One region of the Paraglaciecola sp. T6c genome, then DNA from elsewhere that is predicted to be linked to it. Evidence: predicted binding sites of a transcription regulator. Region 1 holds the regulator's gene; each other region holds the start of a gene.
The links. Region 1 encodes sigma-54, which starts transcription at its own class of promoters, with help from an activator protein. Its sites were predicted from a motif close to GTTGGCACGNNNNTNGNNT; they were not measured.

Region 1 (5,684 bases):
GCAAAGAATATGCGGTTGAAGCGCGTTTAGGTGGATTAAGCAGTCAATTGGGTTGCTGATAACCCAACCGCGCGTTTCAAAAAAATAGTGAATGAGTAGAAAGTCGAGATGAGTGGAAAAAGTCTAAATTGAAGTGCACGTTGCATTGAATCTGGCTGATTACTCGCTTTCGTTGAATTTTCCGACAATAAGCTCTTCAACAGCATCCATCGCTTGGCGCGCGTCTTTCCCTTCAGATATCACTTGAATTTCTTTGCCTTGGCAACTCTCTAACATCATTAGGCCCAGCACACTGCTTGCTGAGGCACTTTTGTCATCCTGAACAATAGTGACTTCAGCTTCAAATTGATTCGCAAGCTTAACCAATTGAGTCGCCGCTCTGGCATGCAGCCCTAACTTGTTCACTATGAGTAGGGTTTTTTCTAATCGCTCACTCATCGGTTTAACTCGCGATGACGTATTTGCACATCAGGGTGCGAGGTGCTAAATGTTTTGGCTAACATTTCCACTACGTACACAGAGCGGTGCTGACCGCCAGTACACCCGATGGCGATTGTCACATAACTACGATTATTACGTTCTAAATGTGGCAACCAAGTAGAAATCAGATTCTGAATTTGCCAGATAAATTTAGTGACTATGGGTTGTGAGCCAAGAAAAATCTCGACGGGGGAATCAAGTCCAGTAAGGGGTTTTAAATCTGGCTCCCAGTGCGGGTTGGGTAAGAAACGTGCATCAAATACATAATCCGCATCTTTAGGAATACCGTGTTTAAAACCAAAGCTTTCAAAAACCAAAACTAAGCGTGAGCTTTTTTTACCTAATATTCGCTCGCGCACCAATTCGGCCAGCTGGTGAATTGATAATTGATCTGTGTCTATATATAAATCTGCACGTTCAGCTATCGGCGCCAATAACTGGCTTTCTGCTTGAATAGCACCAGACAATGATTTGTTTTGCTTAGACAACGGGTGCAAGCGGCGGGTTTCACTGAAACGCTTAATCAGTACGTCATCGCTGGCATCCAAATACAATATGGTCATTTCCCACGTTGACGGCAAGTAGTCGAGTATTTCCACCAATTCGTTGGGATCTTTGGGTAAATTTCGCACGTCAATGCTGACCGCGACCTGATCGTACTCGTCAGCGACGGTATGGGTCAAAGTGGGCAATAAGTTGACGGGGATATTATCAACGCAGTAATAGCCTAAATCTTCCAGTGAACGTAAAACGATGGACTTCCCTGAGCCTGAACGCCCACTGATGATAATAAGCTTCATAATTAACTGAGTACCTGAAATAATTCTTGGTCTGTGGTTGCACTGCGCAAACGATTTAAAATGTCTTTATCAACGAATTTTTTGGCTATCGCCGACAAGGTTTGTAGGTGCTCTTGGGCCTTTTCCTCTGGTACTAAAATAGCAAAGAAGATATCCACTGGCATGTTATCGATGGCGTCATACTGGACCGGAGGTTGGCACGTTACAAGCACGCCTAGGGCTGACTCTAGCCCTTTTATACGGCCATGTGGTAGTGCTATACCACCACCAATGCCCGTACACCCCATTTTCTCGCGCCCCGCTAAACTGGATAAAATGGTCGCTTGGTCTACTTCAACAAGGTGCTCAGATGCCAATTGACTAATAAGCTCTAAAATGCGCTTTTTGCTGGACCCCTGAACTGCGCATACGACGCAGTCAGGGTGAAGAATATTTGATATTTCCATTATTTACCTGATGGGTTAATGGCGTTTAGCTTTTTCTTTATGCTTGATAACTTGCCGATCGAGTTTATCGATTAGGCCATCTATTGCCGCATACATGTCGTTGTGTTCCATGGTGGCAAATACATCTGCCCCATTCAAATGTATTGTCGCTTCCGCTTTTTGGTTGAGCTTTTCTACATTGAGAATGACGTGAACATTGTTGATCTGATCGAAGTGTCGCTCGAGCTTGGTAAATTTAGTATCGACATAATCTTTTAGTGAATCGGTTACATCCACATGGTGACCAGTAATATTAATTTGCATATCGCCTCTTCCTTCTTTAATCAGCCTACAATAGGCTTTTTCGTTGGTTCGACGGGGGTATCATCAGAGATTCCCGGTACTTTGCTATTGTTCGCCGAGCGACCATGATGCCTTGATCGGCCAACAATTGAGCAATCTTGCTGTCACTTAACGGCTTGCTTGGTTTTTCAGCTGCGACCAGCTTTTTAATCAATGCGCGTATCGCCGTTGACGAGCACTCTCCGCCTGTCTCAGTTGCAACATGGCTCGAGAAGAAATATTTCAGCTCAAATATACCTCTAGGGGTATGCATATATTTTTGGGTAGTAACACGAGAAATTGTAGATTCATGCATATCCACCATTTCGGCTACGTCATTTAGTACCATAGGCTTCATCATCTCAGGCCCATGTTCAAAGAAGCCCATTTGCTGCTGTACTATACAGTTTGACACTTTCAATAAGGTATCGTTTCGGCTCTCAACACTTTTAATAAACCATTTGGCTTCTTGCATGTGTGAGCGAATAAATTGACTATCACTGGTGTTTTTCGCGCTACGACTCATTGCAGCATACTGTTGATTAACGTTCAATTTGGGTAGGCTGTCTGGGTTAAGCTCTACTGTCCAACGGCCATTTTTCTTACTCACTGACACATCAGGTATAACGTATTCTGCTTCACCTTTGATCAAGGCGCTGCCTGGACGCGGATTGAGCGTTTTAAGTAAACGCATGACCTCACGCAAATCATCCTCTTTAAGGCGAGATTTACGCATCAAAGTACGGTAATCCTTGCTTGCCAAAAGGTCGGCATAGTCCCCAATCAAGGTCTTCGCTTCTTCTAACCAGGGTGTATCAGGAGCAAACTGACGCAATTGCACTAGCAAGCATTCTTGTGGTGTACGAGAGCCTGACCCAATTGGGTCGAACATTTGAATACGCTTAAGTACGCATTCCACTTCATCGAGCTCTATTTCTTCATCATCCATGCTGGCCAGAACGTCTTCAGCGCTCATGGTCAAATAACCAGACTCATCGATAGAATCAATGATCGCTGTCGCAATCGCGACATCGGTATCACTAAAATGGGTTAAACGCATTTGCCACAGCAAATGATCTTGAATGTTATCTGTGGTTTCGCCTTGAAAGATCTGTTCGTCATCACCGCCGGCACCACTGGATATGCTAGAGGCAGGTGCGGAAGAAGCGCTGATGTACTCATCCCAAGTGGTATCCGTAGGTAAGTCTTCTGGGATTTCGTTTTTCTCGAACGCTTCACTTGAGTCTAAGTTGTCACTGCTGGTATCAACTATTTCATTGGTATCTTTAGAAGACGGGTCGAGGGAATTGTCATTTAACGCACTATCGCCGGATTCCTGATCCGTAGGCTCTTCAACTTCCAACAGCGGGTTGGAATCCAAGGCTTCTTGAATTTCTTGCTGTAAATCTAACGTAGACAATTGCAACAAACGAATAGCTTGCTGTAACTGTGGCGTCATAGTGAGTGATTGACTAAATTTTAATTGTAAAGAGGGTTTCATTTACTTCTTTATTCTGTCCGTTGCAAACTAAAAAATATGCTGTGGTTGATTCGATTGACTGTAAATGTCTCACCAAGCGCCTGAGTATAATCTCGATAAAATGAGCGGCTTTTTCAGCTTAACTATAGCCTGAATTGTTCGCCTAGGTATACATCTCTTACACGTTGATCACTTAATACTTCTTCTGCCGTGCCAGAAGCGATGAGTTCACCATGACTAACAATGTAAGCTTTCTCACACACATCGAGTGTCTCTCTTACATTGTGGTCGGTTATCAAAACACCAATACCACGGTCACGTAAATGTTGAATAATTTTTTTAATATCATTAACTGAAATAGGATCAACACCGGCAAACGGCTCATCGAGCAGAATAAATTCTGGATCGGCTGCCAGTGCCCGCGCTATTTCTACCCGGCGGCGTTCACCTCCAGACAAACTCATACCAGCACTGTTACGAATATGATTTATATTGAACTCATCGAGTAATGAATCCGCTTGCTGTTCTCTTTGTTCTGCACTGAGCTCTTTGCGTGTCTGCAAGATAGCCATCAAGTTTTGATAGACTGTCAGTTTTCGAAAAATAGAGGCTTCTTGGGGTAAGTAACCAATCCCTAAACGAGCGCGCATATGCATGGGCTGTAGGGTAAGATCTTGCTGATCAATACTGATTTCTCCCTTATCTAAGGGAACCAAACCGACAATCATATAAAACGTGGTTGTTTTACCTGCACCGTTTGGACCAAGTAAACCGACAATCTGGCCAGTGGACACTTCTAGACTGACATCACGCACAACTTGACGCGATTTATAGGATTTAGCCAAATGCGAGGCTTTTAACGTCGCCATTATGGAGTTTCATCCTGTTTTGGTTTGACTTCAGCATCACTGGACTTTTTCGCGTCAGTTTGCTTTTTACTGCTCGCTGATTTCTTAGCTGGTTGAAAAATAGTCGTAACTCGTCCGCTATTTTCACTCTCGCTCTCTCCTTGCGCGACAATTTGTTCAAGTTCCATGTTAAACACTATCGACTCACCTTTTACACTGCTATTGTTCTGCTTCAGCTGTGCATCGCCTTCTAAGGTTAGTGTGCGTAAATCTCTGCGATATTCAATGCGATTGGCTGATGCCTCAATACTGCCCCCTTGCTCTTGTTGTTGAGAGTATTTAGCCGGGCTACCCGTCGCGATGAAAACTTCGTTACCTTCGCCTTTACTCGCGTCGACTTCTACTTCATCGGCATACACATTCAAACTACCTTGATTGATGTGCACGTCTTCTCGAAAGATAGACTTTTTAGTTTTACCGTCCCCGAACTGAAACTTCGAGTCCACTTTTATCGCTTGCGTGAAATCTTCTTTGCCAGCCATGCTTAATGGGGAAAATGATAATGTTGCTAAGGCAACTAAGCTAAGGCTGAGGTTGATAAATGGTTTGCACATGATCAAGTAGCTCATATTGTTGGGTCGTTAAATTGGCTTTAAAACCGTTACTGTTGATGACATAGTGCTGACCAAATATTTTTACTGGTTGGTCAGACACCATGGTTTTATCGATCAAGTTTATCTCGATGAAGTCCGTGCGAATGCTACGAGCAAATCCTTGCTCATCTTGATTACGTATCTCGACATTATTCTCTAATTGGATCCGATTGTCTTCATACAAAGTACCGTCTTTGGCTGATACCTGCCAAGGCGCAGTCTGTGACGCAACAAATATCGTGTATTGAGGCTCTTTGAATAAAGTAAAACCGAGCAAATCAAAGTGTTCCATTTTAGTAGCAAAGACCTGATGGCTCAAACGGCCGTCTTTATCAAATAGAGTGCTTAGCATTTCACTTGCTTGGTAGTTTGGTTGCCAAGCAGATTCGGTTTCAGTTCGCGGTATCAAGTCCTCATCAGCTAGCCAGTCGGGTAAGTTGATGGCGATGACTAATAAAAACAATAACCCAATACTGAGGGTGACTCGATTCATACGCTACTACCACTGACTTTGTTTAACTTGCCTTTGGCGTGCAAAATTAGGTCGCAAACTTCGCGTACAGCACCAAAGCCCCCATTGATTTGGGTAATATACAGAGCTTGTTTCTGTACAAATGGATGGGCATCGTGTGTCGCTACGGCGACGTTACTCAAGG
Region 2 (5,684 bases), 870 kb from region 1:
AGCTCCTACCTTTCGTTCGATGAGGTGTTTTAGCATGAGATTCACTGCATTGCACAGGTTAAATTAATTACCACCAAAAGACACAGCTACGAGGAACAGTAATCAAGACACCCATAATAAAAATGGTAAATTTTCAGGGCTTAACTAGACTTGGTTGGTGTCTCATTTTTGTCAGGTAGATGGATTATGCCTCAACCTCGAAAAAGCCAAATCAGTTTAATTGATACCCCTTATTATCATTGCGTTTCGCGCTGCGTACGGCAGTCGTTCTTGTGTGGAATAGATAAATACTCTGGCCAGAGTTACGAACATCGCCGAGGCTGGGTTGAAGAGCGTTTGTTGTTTTTATCTACGGTATATTCCATCGATATTTGTGCCTATGCGGTCATGGATAATCACACGCATGTGGTGCTATGTGTGGATAAAACAATGGCTGATAATTGGGATAGCTATGAAGTGTTGAGGCGTTATCATAAGCTGCACAGAGGCACTTTGCTGACTCAGAAATTCATGAACGGCGATACACTGAGCCAAGGAGAGCTAATCACCTTTGATGAAACCGTTGAAACCTATCGACAACGTTTATACGACATGAGCTGGTTTATGCGTGACTTAAATGAGTATGTTGCTCGTGAAGCCAATAAAGAGGATGGCTGCACTGGCCGTTTCTGGGCGGGGCGATTTAAATCTCAGGCCTTATTAGATGAAAGTGCGGTGCTAGCATGCATGGCCTATGTAGATTTAAACCCCATTCGTGCAAAAATGGCAAAAACACCCGAAACGTCAAAGCACACCAGTATCGAAAAACGTGCGCAGGCGATTAAAAATAAACGAGAGCAACCGAGTGCTTTAATGCCGTTTGTAGGTAATCCTCGTGAAAAAATGCCTCGAGGTATGGCTTACTCACTCAAAGACTATTGTGAATTGGTAGACACGACAGGCCGATGCATTCGTGATGATAAGGCCGGTCATATTGATAATACTCACAGTCCTATTCTTCAAAGATTGGGATTAGACGCTGCTCAGTGGTTAACATTAACAACTGAGTTCGAAAAACACTTCTGCTACGCAGCTGGCGCGGAGCAAATGATGAATGCTTTTAAGCGCCACACCCATCATCAACGGCTGCGGGGAATGACTAAAGCGAGAGAGTTGTTGAAGCGCGCATGAACCTGATTTGACCAAATTCTCACGATACGCAACATCTCGTGCCTTTTACATGTCCGTAAAAGACTGTTTTTTTCCTTCTCTATCTTCGCAGTCAAATCTCCCAATAAAGTCCCCAGCCATCCAGGCTAAAAGAGGGGGTGTTTAGCTGTAAGTTAATACTTGCTAGCCAAAAAAACAAAAATGATTTTTGCAGGAATTTAACATGGATGTCCTTGTAAAACTGGCCATTCACGTCCTCAAGTAACCCCATGCTTCGCCGCCACAAGTGCCGCTGTTTAACATGGGTGTCTTTATAAAAACTCTAAGCCGCTCAGTTTTTGATTCAAATATTAGGAAAGCTAATTAATATTTGTAGACCATCATAAACTCTAGACAAAAAAACACCCGCCGAAGCGGGTGTTCTATTTAGCTTTGTAGCACTATTGCTATGCGTTGCCGCCTTGCTCTGTGGTTTTCAGCATATCAACAACGGTTTTTACGTCGTTGGTATTCTCAGCAATCTTGATCGCCAACTGGCGCTCTGCGTCTGTATCAACCGTGCCAGAAAGGGTCACTTCACCCATTTTTGATTCGACTTCAATTTCCAAGCCGCTCACTTCTGATTCAAACATTAAACGGGTTTTTACTACCGTTTCAATTTTCGCATCGTTAAGAGTCTGCATGACTTCGCCGTCTTGCTCTTCATCTAACTCTTGAATAACCGTCAACTGATTATCGACATCGGTTACACCATCAAGTGACATAACGAGCTCTGATGCTAGCGCTTTGTCGACTTCGCGGTCAACTTTACCTGTTAGGGTGACTTTGCCGTTTTTAACATCTGTGTTGATGTCAAACGAGTCAAGGTTGCCATTAAGCATTAATGTGGTTTCGGCTTTACCGTCAATCCAAGCGTCGCCTGCTGTATCTTTCCAAGTATTCTCTGCATTCGCAGCTAGAGAGGCTGTACCAAGTGTGGCGGCTACTAATACTGAAATGATTGAATTTTTCATAAATATCTCCTTTTTAAGATTCGAAGTAATTAATGCCAATTCAATGCCAACCAGTTAGTCCATTGATTTTAAATGACTTTATTCCATCTTAGTCACACTTTCACATCATCACTTGTGAAATTTATTACCAGGGACTTGTAAATAATTCTTTAATAATACTGAGACTTTCTGACCAATTTTACTTGATGATTGGAGGTTGGAGGTTGAAGGTGAAAGTGAAGATTGAGTAAGCGTTAAAACGTAAAATGGCCCTACTGCACACATGAAAACGCCTCTAACTCAAAAGAGGCAGAGGCGTTTTTTATTTTTCGCTGAACGATTAATGATTTACAGGGGCTGGTACAAATCAACCTCAGGTTAAGACTTTCGTGAGCACGTAATAGGTATCTTTACCAGTCTGGTGCGAAATCAGGGTCAACAATACGTTCTTGAGGTTCAATGCCATCGATTTTTTCGATTTCTTCGGCAGTTAACATCATTTGCTTAGCCGTGAGATTGTCACGCATGTGGTTCACATTGGTGGATGAAGGGATCGCCACGATTTTCTTATGACTTAACCACGCTAATGCGACCGCGGATGGTGTTGTATCGTGGGCACTGGCGATGTCATTCAGTATGTCATTTTCCATCACTTTACCCACACCTAAGGGCATGTATGCGGTTACTTGAATGTTGTTGCGTTGGCAGTATGCCACCAGCTCTTTGTTTTGAAAGTTAGGATGTACCTCGATTTGATTGGTCAGAATATGATCTTTACCTAAAATCGACAGGGCTTCATCAAGCTGGCTTTGGGTGAAATTGGACACACCGATATGTCTCGTCAGACCGCGCTCTTTACACGCCTTTAGTTCCTTAAGATATTCTGCCATCGATACCTTGTTGTCCGGTGACGGCCAGTGAACGAGCAGTAAGTCAACATAATCGGTATTGAGCTGAGTCAGACTATTTTGCACGCTCGTTATAAATTTATCGGCACTGAGGTTATCAAACCACACTTTAGTCGTGACGAAGAGCTCACCTCTAGAGATTTTAGAGGCGGAAATAGCATCGCCTACTTCAGCTTCATTTTCATAAGCTTGTGCGGTATCAATATGTCGGTAACCCACATCAAGCGCGTTCTCTACCGCCAGTTTGGCATCATCCCCTTTCAGGCGGTATGTGCCGAATCCTGGAGTCGGTATTGTTGGCGTAGCGAATGTTGATGAATTCATAAATCAGTCCTTCTGTTGGAGCGCTGACTTTGAGCAAGACAACGCGGTGAACATGTGGACTAACCTATTCGAATACCATGCCAAAAAGTAACCAGTTGATATGTATAGAATAAACAAGAAGGGAAGTGAGATAGAGCAGATTAACGTGAAATATTTTCAACGCTATTTGCAGCCGTTACTGACTGCCTGTCACTACGCTTTGCTGATCGTTGCAACGCTTTACTGATCGTTGCAAGACTCTGTTAGCTGCTGTCACTGTCTAGGTGGCGCTTTATATCATCTAGGCGGCGCTTTATATCCAACCAGTCATGCTCAGCTAGTTGTGAGCTGCTCTGTATTTGTTCAATCATAGCGGCCTGTTGGCGAACGAACTGTTTATGCTCGGGGCTACGGCTAAAACGCAAAATACTGCTTAAGCCTTCCAATAAACGAATGGTGACCGCTAGGCTGTCTTTCGAATATTGGCGGATCTGATTAAACGCCGCTTCACCCAACCCAGTGAAAGCCACGGGCTTGCATTGAAGTCGAGTTATGCCGTGGTCGTCTTCGTAGATAGTTGGCGGAAAGGGTTTGTCGGTGAGTGTGCACAGCACAGCGCTAAGCTTGTCTACCACGGTTACAGCTGAATACGGGTCGTTAATGCCAGGTGATAAGGCGCGAACGGCAATCTCAACCAATTGACGGATTGCAAACTCCACGTCCTGTACTGGGGTGCGATGAGAGCCTAAACGCACTAATTCGGTAATCTTGCTAGGTTGGCAAGAAAGCGTAGCACCATTAAAATAAGCGATGGCGATCACAGAGCCTCGCATTACAAAATCCCCTGGCATGTAATGTACGCTCAGCGCCATATCACTGTTTTCACTCAAGGCTCGTAGCTGGTCTATGTCCAAGGTTTGTACATATCCGCTGCTCGTCGATTCAATAGCTTGGCTATTAGGGTAAATCTGGTCGAATTCTGGTGCTGAGTCGACACGCTGTTCTGCAGTCGTATCAGCCTCGTCTGGCTCTTCAATTTTCGGGAATAAGCGTTCAATAATGTCGTTAAGTTCGCGATAGACGTTATCAATGACGTTATCTGCCTGAATTGCGCTAGCTACGTGATGAATGAAATAAATCAACACCCCTACTCCAACGATTGCGAGTAACACGGAGGTAAGAATGCTGATGCCAGGCACGAATTCTTGTTGCTCAAAAGACTTGGTGGCCTGAATAATCAGTAAACAATAAATAAACGTAGACAGGAAGAAGCCCAAAACGCATTGGGTACCCGTGTCCATCATAAAATTACGAATAAGCCGAGGGCCGAACTGTGAAGAAGCTAAGGTCAGCGCCACAACCGTGATGGAAAACGCAATACTAGTGACCGTTATCATGGCGGTAGCTATGGTGGTTAACAAAGCTCGGGCTGATTCGGGAGTGGTCTGATAAAAATCAGCGAGTATATCTAGCTCACTGTCAGCGCCGAAACGATCGAAAGCGAGACCTGCTTGGGATAAGCCAATGGCAATAAGCGCCATAATTGATGGCACAAACCAAAAGCTGGTACGGATGGTTTCCCATAGCGTGATGATCCGTGTGTTCATATGTACTGACATCCAGTGTGTACCTATTTTGATAAGAGATTACTTAGTGCGGACCAGAGCCACCGTTATAAAACTCATGCGACTGCAGGTGCTCTGGCTACACTCAAACGCCAGCGGTTAGTGGTTGTTTGTATTTTTCTTTTTTGCTGCGACCATTGCTGCACCTAAGGCTACGACCACGAAAAGCCCAAATGCGATAAAAAACGTAGTAAGAAAACCGCCGCTCATGGCACCCGACAAAGCAACGATGGCACCGACCGCAATAATTAAAAATACGATAGTGATTTGCATCAACATTTTGCACACTCCTAGGCTGATGTAGCCTGTAGTTGAACAACCTCTGTCGCGCCTTCGCCAATTGAGCTTCACATTTAGGTGTAACGTTCGGTGAGGTCGTTGTATTAGTATAAGCATTAAAAAAGGGGTGCAAGCACCCCTTTCCATTAAATCAATTTGTTCGTCTACCTGAGTAGATTAACAATCGTTGTCTTCAGCGCCTGCGCCTTCTTTTACATCTTCACACGCATCTTCGATTGCGTTGCCTGTGTCAGTCATCATTTCGTCGACTTTCTCACCTGCATTCTCAGCATTGTTGTCATTACACGCTGTCACCAAAGTAAGTGAACTGAAAACCATGGCTAAAAGAGTAAATTTTTTAAGTAAGTTCATAATGAATCTCCGTATCGTTAGTTATAAGTAAATGTGTTTTGTATATCTAGACTTTA
Region 3 (5,684 bases), 350 kb from region 1:
AATTGGGCGACTGATGAATATCGTGTCGCGCCACTCTGTTTATCTGATAACGATGCTCGCGTGTGCATTCGCCTTGCTGAGTATGCAGCCACTGGTGCCCAGTTTGATCTGGCGATTGACGACTTACCCTTAGCTCCATTGCTAAGCGCTAACTTAGCGCAACTGCAAAAGATAGATACCGATGCCAAAGTAAACTTAGTGGCTAAAGGCGATTGGGACACAAAAAAACTGCCTATTATTGAAGCTAATATCAGTTTAACGCCCTCAACCTGGACGGTAGAGGGGGCGAGTACACCCCTTGAGTTAGATGTGCTTGACATGCGTGTTAACACCATAGTCGATAAAGTGGACGCTAAAACCGCAGGTAAAAATGACCCACCTCAGCATGTAGTTACGCAGTTGACACTGCAAAGTAAGCAATTAGGCGAGGTGCACTCAAATGTTGACTTGCAATTAAATGACCAAGACAAGCCGCTTTCTGGTCAGCTAACGTTAAGCAATATTACCCTAGGTGCTGCAGCCCAATTTGTACCGCAATTGACTGAACTCGCTGGGCGTATCGATGGCCAAATAGAGCTCGGCGGAAACTTAACCGCGCCATTAATCAAAGGAGAGGTAACGTTAGTTGAAGGTGCCCTCGCGGGCTCAATGCTGCCATCGCGTATTCATCAGGTTGAGCAAGTTATTACGTTTACTGGGCAGGCGGCGACGCTGAGCGGGCCATTCCAACTGGGCAACGGAGAGGGCCAAATAGACGGTGAGTTCAGTTGGCAAGATACCCCTAGCGCGACAGTGAACGTTAAGGGAGATGAAATGGAAATCGACTATCAGAATATCGTCAGGGCTAAGTTATCGCCTGACATCAATGTGCAATTTGGGGAAGCAGGATTATCGGTTAAAGGAGAAGTCACTTTACCCTACGCCCGTATTAAGGTGAGGGAGTTGCCACCCAGTGCTTTATCACCTTCTAGTGATGTGGTGTTGGTGAATCATGAGCAAGTCGCTAAAGAAAACAGTTTACCGCTGGATTTATCTCTACAAATTAACATTGACCCAGACAAAAATAATGACGTCAAAGTGGATGCATTCGGTTTGACCTCAGACTTAGAAGGCGCATTGTTATTAACGCAAGCTGGCGAAGTCCTTAATGCTAACGGTGAGCTGAATTTGGTCAATGGTCGCTACCAAGCTTATGGCCAAGATTTGGTGATACGAGAAGGAGAAATTCAATTTAGCGGCCCGATAGATAGCCCATATCTTGCGGTGGAGGCAATTCGAGATCCTAACAAAACCGCGGATGATGTGATTGCAGGCTTGCGAATTCAAGGCAGCGCGTCAGAGCCTCAAGTCAGCGTATTTTCAGATCCAAGTATGGAGCAGCCAGAGGCGCTTTCGTATCTGTTGCGCGGCACTGCAATCAATAGTACTGATGAATCCTCAAGCGACGGGGCACTGGCCAGCGCGTTAATCGGGTTTGGTTTAGGTAAAAGTGAAAACAAAGTGACTAATATCGGGCGCAAACTGGGCGTAGAAGATCTCGCTTTAAATACCAGTGGTACGGGAGACGAAACCAAGCTTTCGGTTTCTGGTTATATCGCGCCTGGTGTGCAAATTCGCTACGGTGTAGGGGTGTTTGACTCTGTTTCAGAAGTTGCTCTGCGTTACCAGCTATTGCCAAAACTGTATCTGGAAGCGGTGAGCAGTTTAAACAGCGAGCTGAACTTATATTATCAATTTACTCTTGATGACAAAGAAGAGTCAAAGCCCGAGTAACTTACAGAAAAACTAATTATGTTTCGAACGGGCTAGCATTTTTACCTCAGTAACTGTACTGGATTGGCGCGTAATTTATTCAATAACCTACCGATAACGGTCATTATGAGTCGTTCAAATCATCTGGGGCAGTCTCATGTCATAAAAATTGTGACTTTTTTCGATAGTGTTACGTCTACTGATGATAAGTGTGTCGTTATCTATTGTTTTTCATATTTTGTATTTTCATATCATCATTATCTAGCGCATTTTGGATAGGAATCACCATGGCTGAATTATTACCCGAGTTGATTGAAGAAGTTGTATCGGCTCCAGAGCGCGGTGAACAAGATAATGTAGTGGCGCTTGTAGCGGCCCAAGACACCGATGATGTGGCATTACTGTTAGAGTCTTTACCCCTAGAACAGCGCCTAAAAGTGTGGGAAGGAATACCCAAACGACGTCGACTCGATGTGCTGGTTGCCATGCGCGGGGATCCTCGCGAGACGTTAATTGCCGCCACTGATGTAAGTGAGTGGGAAGCCATTTTCTTTGAGGTGGACGCTGAGCAATTACTCGAATTGTCAGATTCATTGCCCAATGCGTTGGTTGATAAAGCGCTGGATGCCATGGATAAGCAACAGCGCCAGTATTTCACTGACGCGAGCCAATTTAGTGACGATGAAATTGGCCACTGGCTTAGCCAAGACCCACTCGTGCTGCCTTTAAACGCCAAAGTACGCGATGCACTGCGTTTGATTCGCCGAGATGTACCAACCCATGCTGACACCATCTTCTTGGTTAACCGTGCAGGTCAATTTTCAGAAGCCGTAAAGTTAACCAACGTCATGGGGCTACCCGAGCATGTGCCCTTGGTGGATTTATCAGAAGAGGTATTCGATACCATCAACGCGAGTGACGAGCTAACCACGGCATCCTTGATGGTTCAACGTTCCGGCTTTGCTTCATTGCCGGTTGTGGATGAACAAAACAAAGTGCTGGGTCGTTTAGACATTTCCACCGCGAGTGAGCTACTGAATGAATTTTATGAGCGCCAAATTATGGCGACGGCAGGTATGGATGAAGACGAAGATTTGTTCTCGTCGGTACCTAAGAGCGCAAAGAACCGAGCGGTTTGGTTAGGTATCAACCTACTGACGGCATTTTTAGCCTCAGGTTTTATCGGGATGTTCGAGGCAACATTGCAACAGGTGGTGGCGCTAGCGGTTCTCATGCCCATTGTGGCGAGTATGGGGGGCATAGCAGGCAGCCAAACCCTGACTTTAATGATACGCGGCCTTGCCTTAGGGCAAGTCACTGGCTCTAACGTGAAAGCCTTACTTAAGAAAGAGTTGAGTGTCGGGGGCTTAAACGGTGTGGTGTGGGCATTGGTGATTGGCTGTATCGCGTATTTTTGGTTTTCAGACGCAATGCTCGGATTGGTGATTTGCTTAGCGATTTTATTAAATATCATTGCCGCCGCAGCGGCTGGAGTCGTGGTGCCTATGGTGTTAAACAAGTTCAACATCGACCCAGCGTTATCGGGATCAGTGATTCTAACGACGGTCACAGATATTGTAGGGTTTGTGGCATTTCTTGGTTTGGGGACGTTGTTCCTACTGTGATTCAAGTGAAAGCACAGCCTAGGACGGAGCAATTATACAATGTGTAATTTTTTCGTAGCCCACTGCAAAACCTACAAGGATAAGGGGAACGAAGAATAGTTGAGCACCACAGGGCAGGGCTTATGGACAAGTTCAGATGTTGGCACGTATGTCGCTTACTACACCCAGCCGAAGGAGCATTAACTCCTTCGTTTATCCGTTTTAAAGGAAGTGTGTATGTTGACTTGGGCCCTAACATTTTTTGTGCTTGGCGTAATAGCGGCCGTTTTTGGTTTTGGTGGAGTGATTGGCGTCGCAGCCAGTATTGCAAAAGTGATTTTTTTATTGTGCGTCGCGTTTGTCGTGCTCTTCAGTGTGTTGGCATTTAAACAACATAAGCGGCATAAGTAGTCATTAACATGAGCGCCATTTTGGACTCTAATATTCGGCCTGTTTTGGCTTGCCAAGAGGAGCTGCTAGCGGCGCTAATGCTTGAAAATGCCTGTTTTTAATAAACAAATCAGAGTTTTACTCTTGGCATCATTATCGCATTAGCTATGTTTTGAAGGTCTAATGCAAATGTGTGAGGCAGCGATGAAAAAGATATTACAAAGCATAACCCTGATTGCCATCTTCAGTACCGCCAGTGTTGGCGCCTCAGCCGGTAACTACTGGAAAGCCAGTGCGCTTGATGGTTGGATTGATGGTTACGTAGAAGCCACCTTGTTGCTAAATGGCAACTTGGATGCAACTGGCATTGATACGGACGTTGACAATGGCTCGGTGACCCTACGAGGTAAGGTGGAAACAGACTTAGATAAAGCCTTGGCGCAAGAATTAGTCATTGGCGTTGAGGGTGTGACTGGGGTAGAAAACATGCTTACGGTGTTCTCACCGGGAAAGAATGAAGACAGCGAAGTGCAGGCTAAGCTAACCGATAACAAAGTCGCTACTGTAGTCAAAACCCGTCTACTGGCGGCACCGGATATCAGCAGCACCGAAATTGACGTAAATAGCACCAAAGGTGTGGTCGTGTTGCAAGGGCAGGTGAAAAATGACGCTGAAAAGCAACGAGCGGTTGATATCGCTCAAGAGGCCATCGATGTAGAAAAAGTGGTGAGCAAGTTAAAAGTTAGCGAATAAATCATTGCACGCGCTGTAGCATCTGACGTGACAATGCTCAAAAATTATAAATGTAGTAAGAGGTATTATGATGGATAAGCACAATAAGAATGCATACTTTAACTGGTTCGAAAAAGTAGACAAGCCTGAGTCCAATGAATCGGAGCTTGTTGAGCGTTTAGTTGAGGAAAATACTCTGCTAAAAAAAATACTCATGCAAAAACAGCAGGAGGGTATTGAAACTGCTGTTTGATTATTGAACAATGAAGCGTCTTTCATGTCGATTAGGTGCTGTGGCAATTTGCGAGTTAAGCACCTAGCTGACCAAAACCCAGAGCCGCAATGCAAAATCCAGAGAGTGCAAATGTTCTAAAACAAACGTTGCTGGTGGTAGATAACCCCGGCGAAATGTTAAAAGCACTCACCCGCCAATTTTCAACATCATTCCATTTGCTCGTGTGTAATGACAATGAAGAGGTACTCAAGTTAGCGCTAAATGCACCTATCGACTTAGTATTGATCAGAGTATCTCCCCGTGACAGCGACTGGCTTCTCATTTGTACTCGTTTGAAACAGCACCCCCTAACCATAGATATTCCGCTTATCTTGTATGGTAAAGATACGCCCAAATCCTTGATTTTATCTGGACTAGAAGCGGGTGCATTAGACTTCGTTGAGCTGCCAACCGATATTGCCATGCTCAACATCAAGATCCGAAATCATATGCAGGTATCGGCTAAGCTTCGTACGCTGGCGCTTATCTCCTGTACCGACGGGCTGACTGGCGTACCTAACCGCATGCAGCTCGACACCACCTACAACCGGTTTTGGTACGCAGCTATTCGAGGGCAACATGAGCTGTCAGTGCTAATGATTGATATTGATTTTTTCAAGGGATTTAATGATACCTATGGTCATGTAGCGGGTGACGAATGTTTAAAGAAGGTTGCCACTACCATTGAAGCGAGTTTGCAGCGTGAGAGTGATGCTATGGGGCGCTATGGCGGCGAAGAGTTCCTAGTACTGTTACCTTTCACCGATAAAGTAGGCGCGCAAAAAATAGCTGAAATGATATTACGCAATATTGAAGCGCTAGATATAAAAAACAAGGCGTCTACTGTTAATGGTAAGGTCACTGTGAGTGTCGGTGCGGCAACACTGAAGCTCCATGACATTAACGACCACACCTTTAATCACCCTGAATTT

Region 2: PATL_RS21190 (BON domain-containing protein) is a predicted target of sigma-54. The motif match lies at 2,195-2,213, and genes of this name have one in related genera.
Region 3: PATL_RS22300 (DUF1328 domain-containing protein) is a predicted target of sigma-54. The motif match lies at 3,516-3,534, and genes of this name have one in related genera.

What each region holds. Positions count from the first base shown of each region.
Region 1 covers NC_008228.1:653,642-659,325, reverse strand. The annotation lists gene PATL_RS02945 (DNA/RNA non-specific endonuclease) at 1-59, shown strand, start outside; gene PATL_RS02940 (HPr family phosphocarrier protein) at 160-438, opposite strand; gene rapZ (RNase adapter RapZ) at 435-1,280, opposite strand; gene ptsN (PTS IIA-like nitrogen regulatory protein PtsN) at 1,283-1,726, opposite strand; gene hpf (ribosome hibernation promoting factor) at 1,742-2,029, opposite strand; gene PATL_RS02920 (RNA polymerase factor sigma-54) at 2,055-3,548, opposite strand; gene lptB (LPS export ABC transporter ATP-binding protein) at 3,671-4,396, opposite strand; gene lptA (lipopolysaccharide transport periplasmic protein LptA) at 4,396-4,917, opposite strand; gene lptC (LPS export ABC transporter periplasmic protein LptC) at 4,958-5,521, opposite strand; gene kdsC (3-deoxy-manno-octulosonate-8-phosphatase KdsC) at 5,518-5,684, opposite strand, start outside.
Region 2 covers NC_008228.1:4,968,773-4,974,456, forward strand. The annotation lists gene PATL_RS21185 (hypothetical protein) at 187-1,170, shown strand; gene PATL_RS21190 (BON domain-containing protein) at 1,596-2,162, opposite strand; gene dkgB (2,5-didehydrogluconate reductase DkgB) at 2,552-3,373, opposite strand; gene PATL_RS21200 (DUF2254 domain-containing protein) at 3,616-4,971, opposite strand; gene PATL_RS21205 (hypothetical protein) at 5,077-5,256, opposite strand; gene PATL_RS21210 (hypothetical protein) at 5,434-5,628, opposite strand; gene PATL_RS22575 (DUF1328 domain-containing protein) at 5,675-5,684, opposite strand, start outside.
Region 3 covers NC_008228.1:306,760-312,443, forward strand. The annotation lists gene PATL_RS01335 (autotransporter assembly complex protein TamB) at 1-1,773, shown strand, start outside; gene PATL_RS01340 (magnesium transporter) at 2,040-3,377, shown strand; gene PATL_RS22300 (DUF1328 domain-containing protein) at 3,594-3,767, shown strand; gene PATL_RS01350 (BON domain-containing protein) at 3,951-4,499, shown strand; gene PATL_RS22605 (hypothetical protein) at 4,567-4,731, shown strand; gene PATL_RS01355 (GGDEF domain-containing protein) at 4,821-5,684, shown strand, end outside.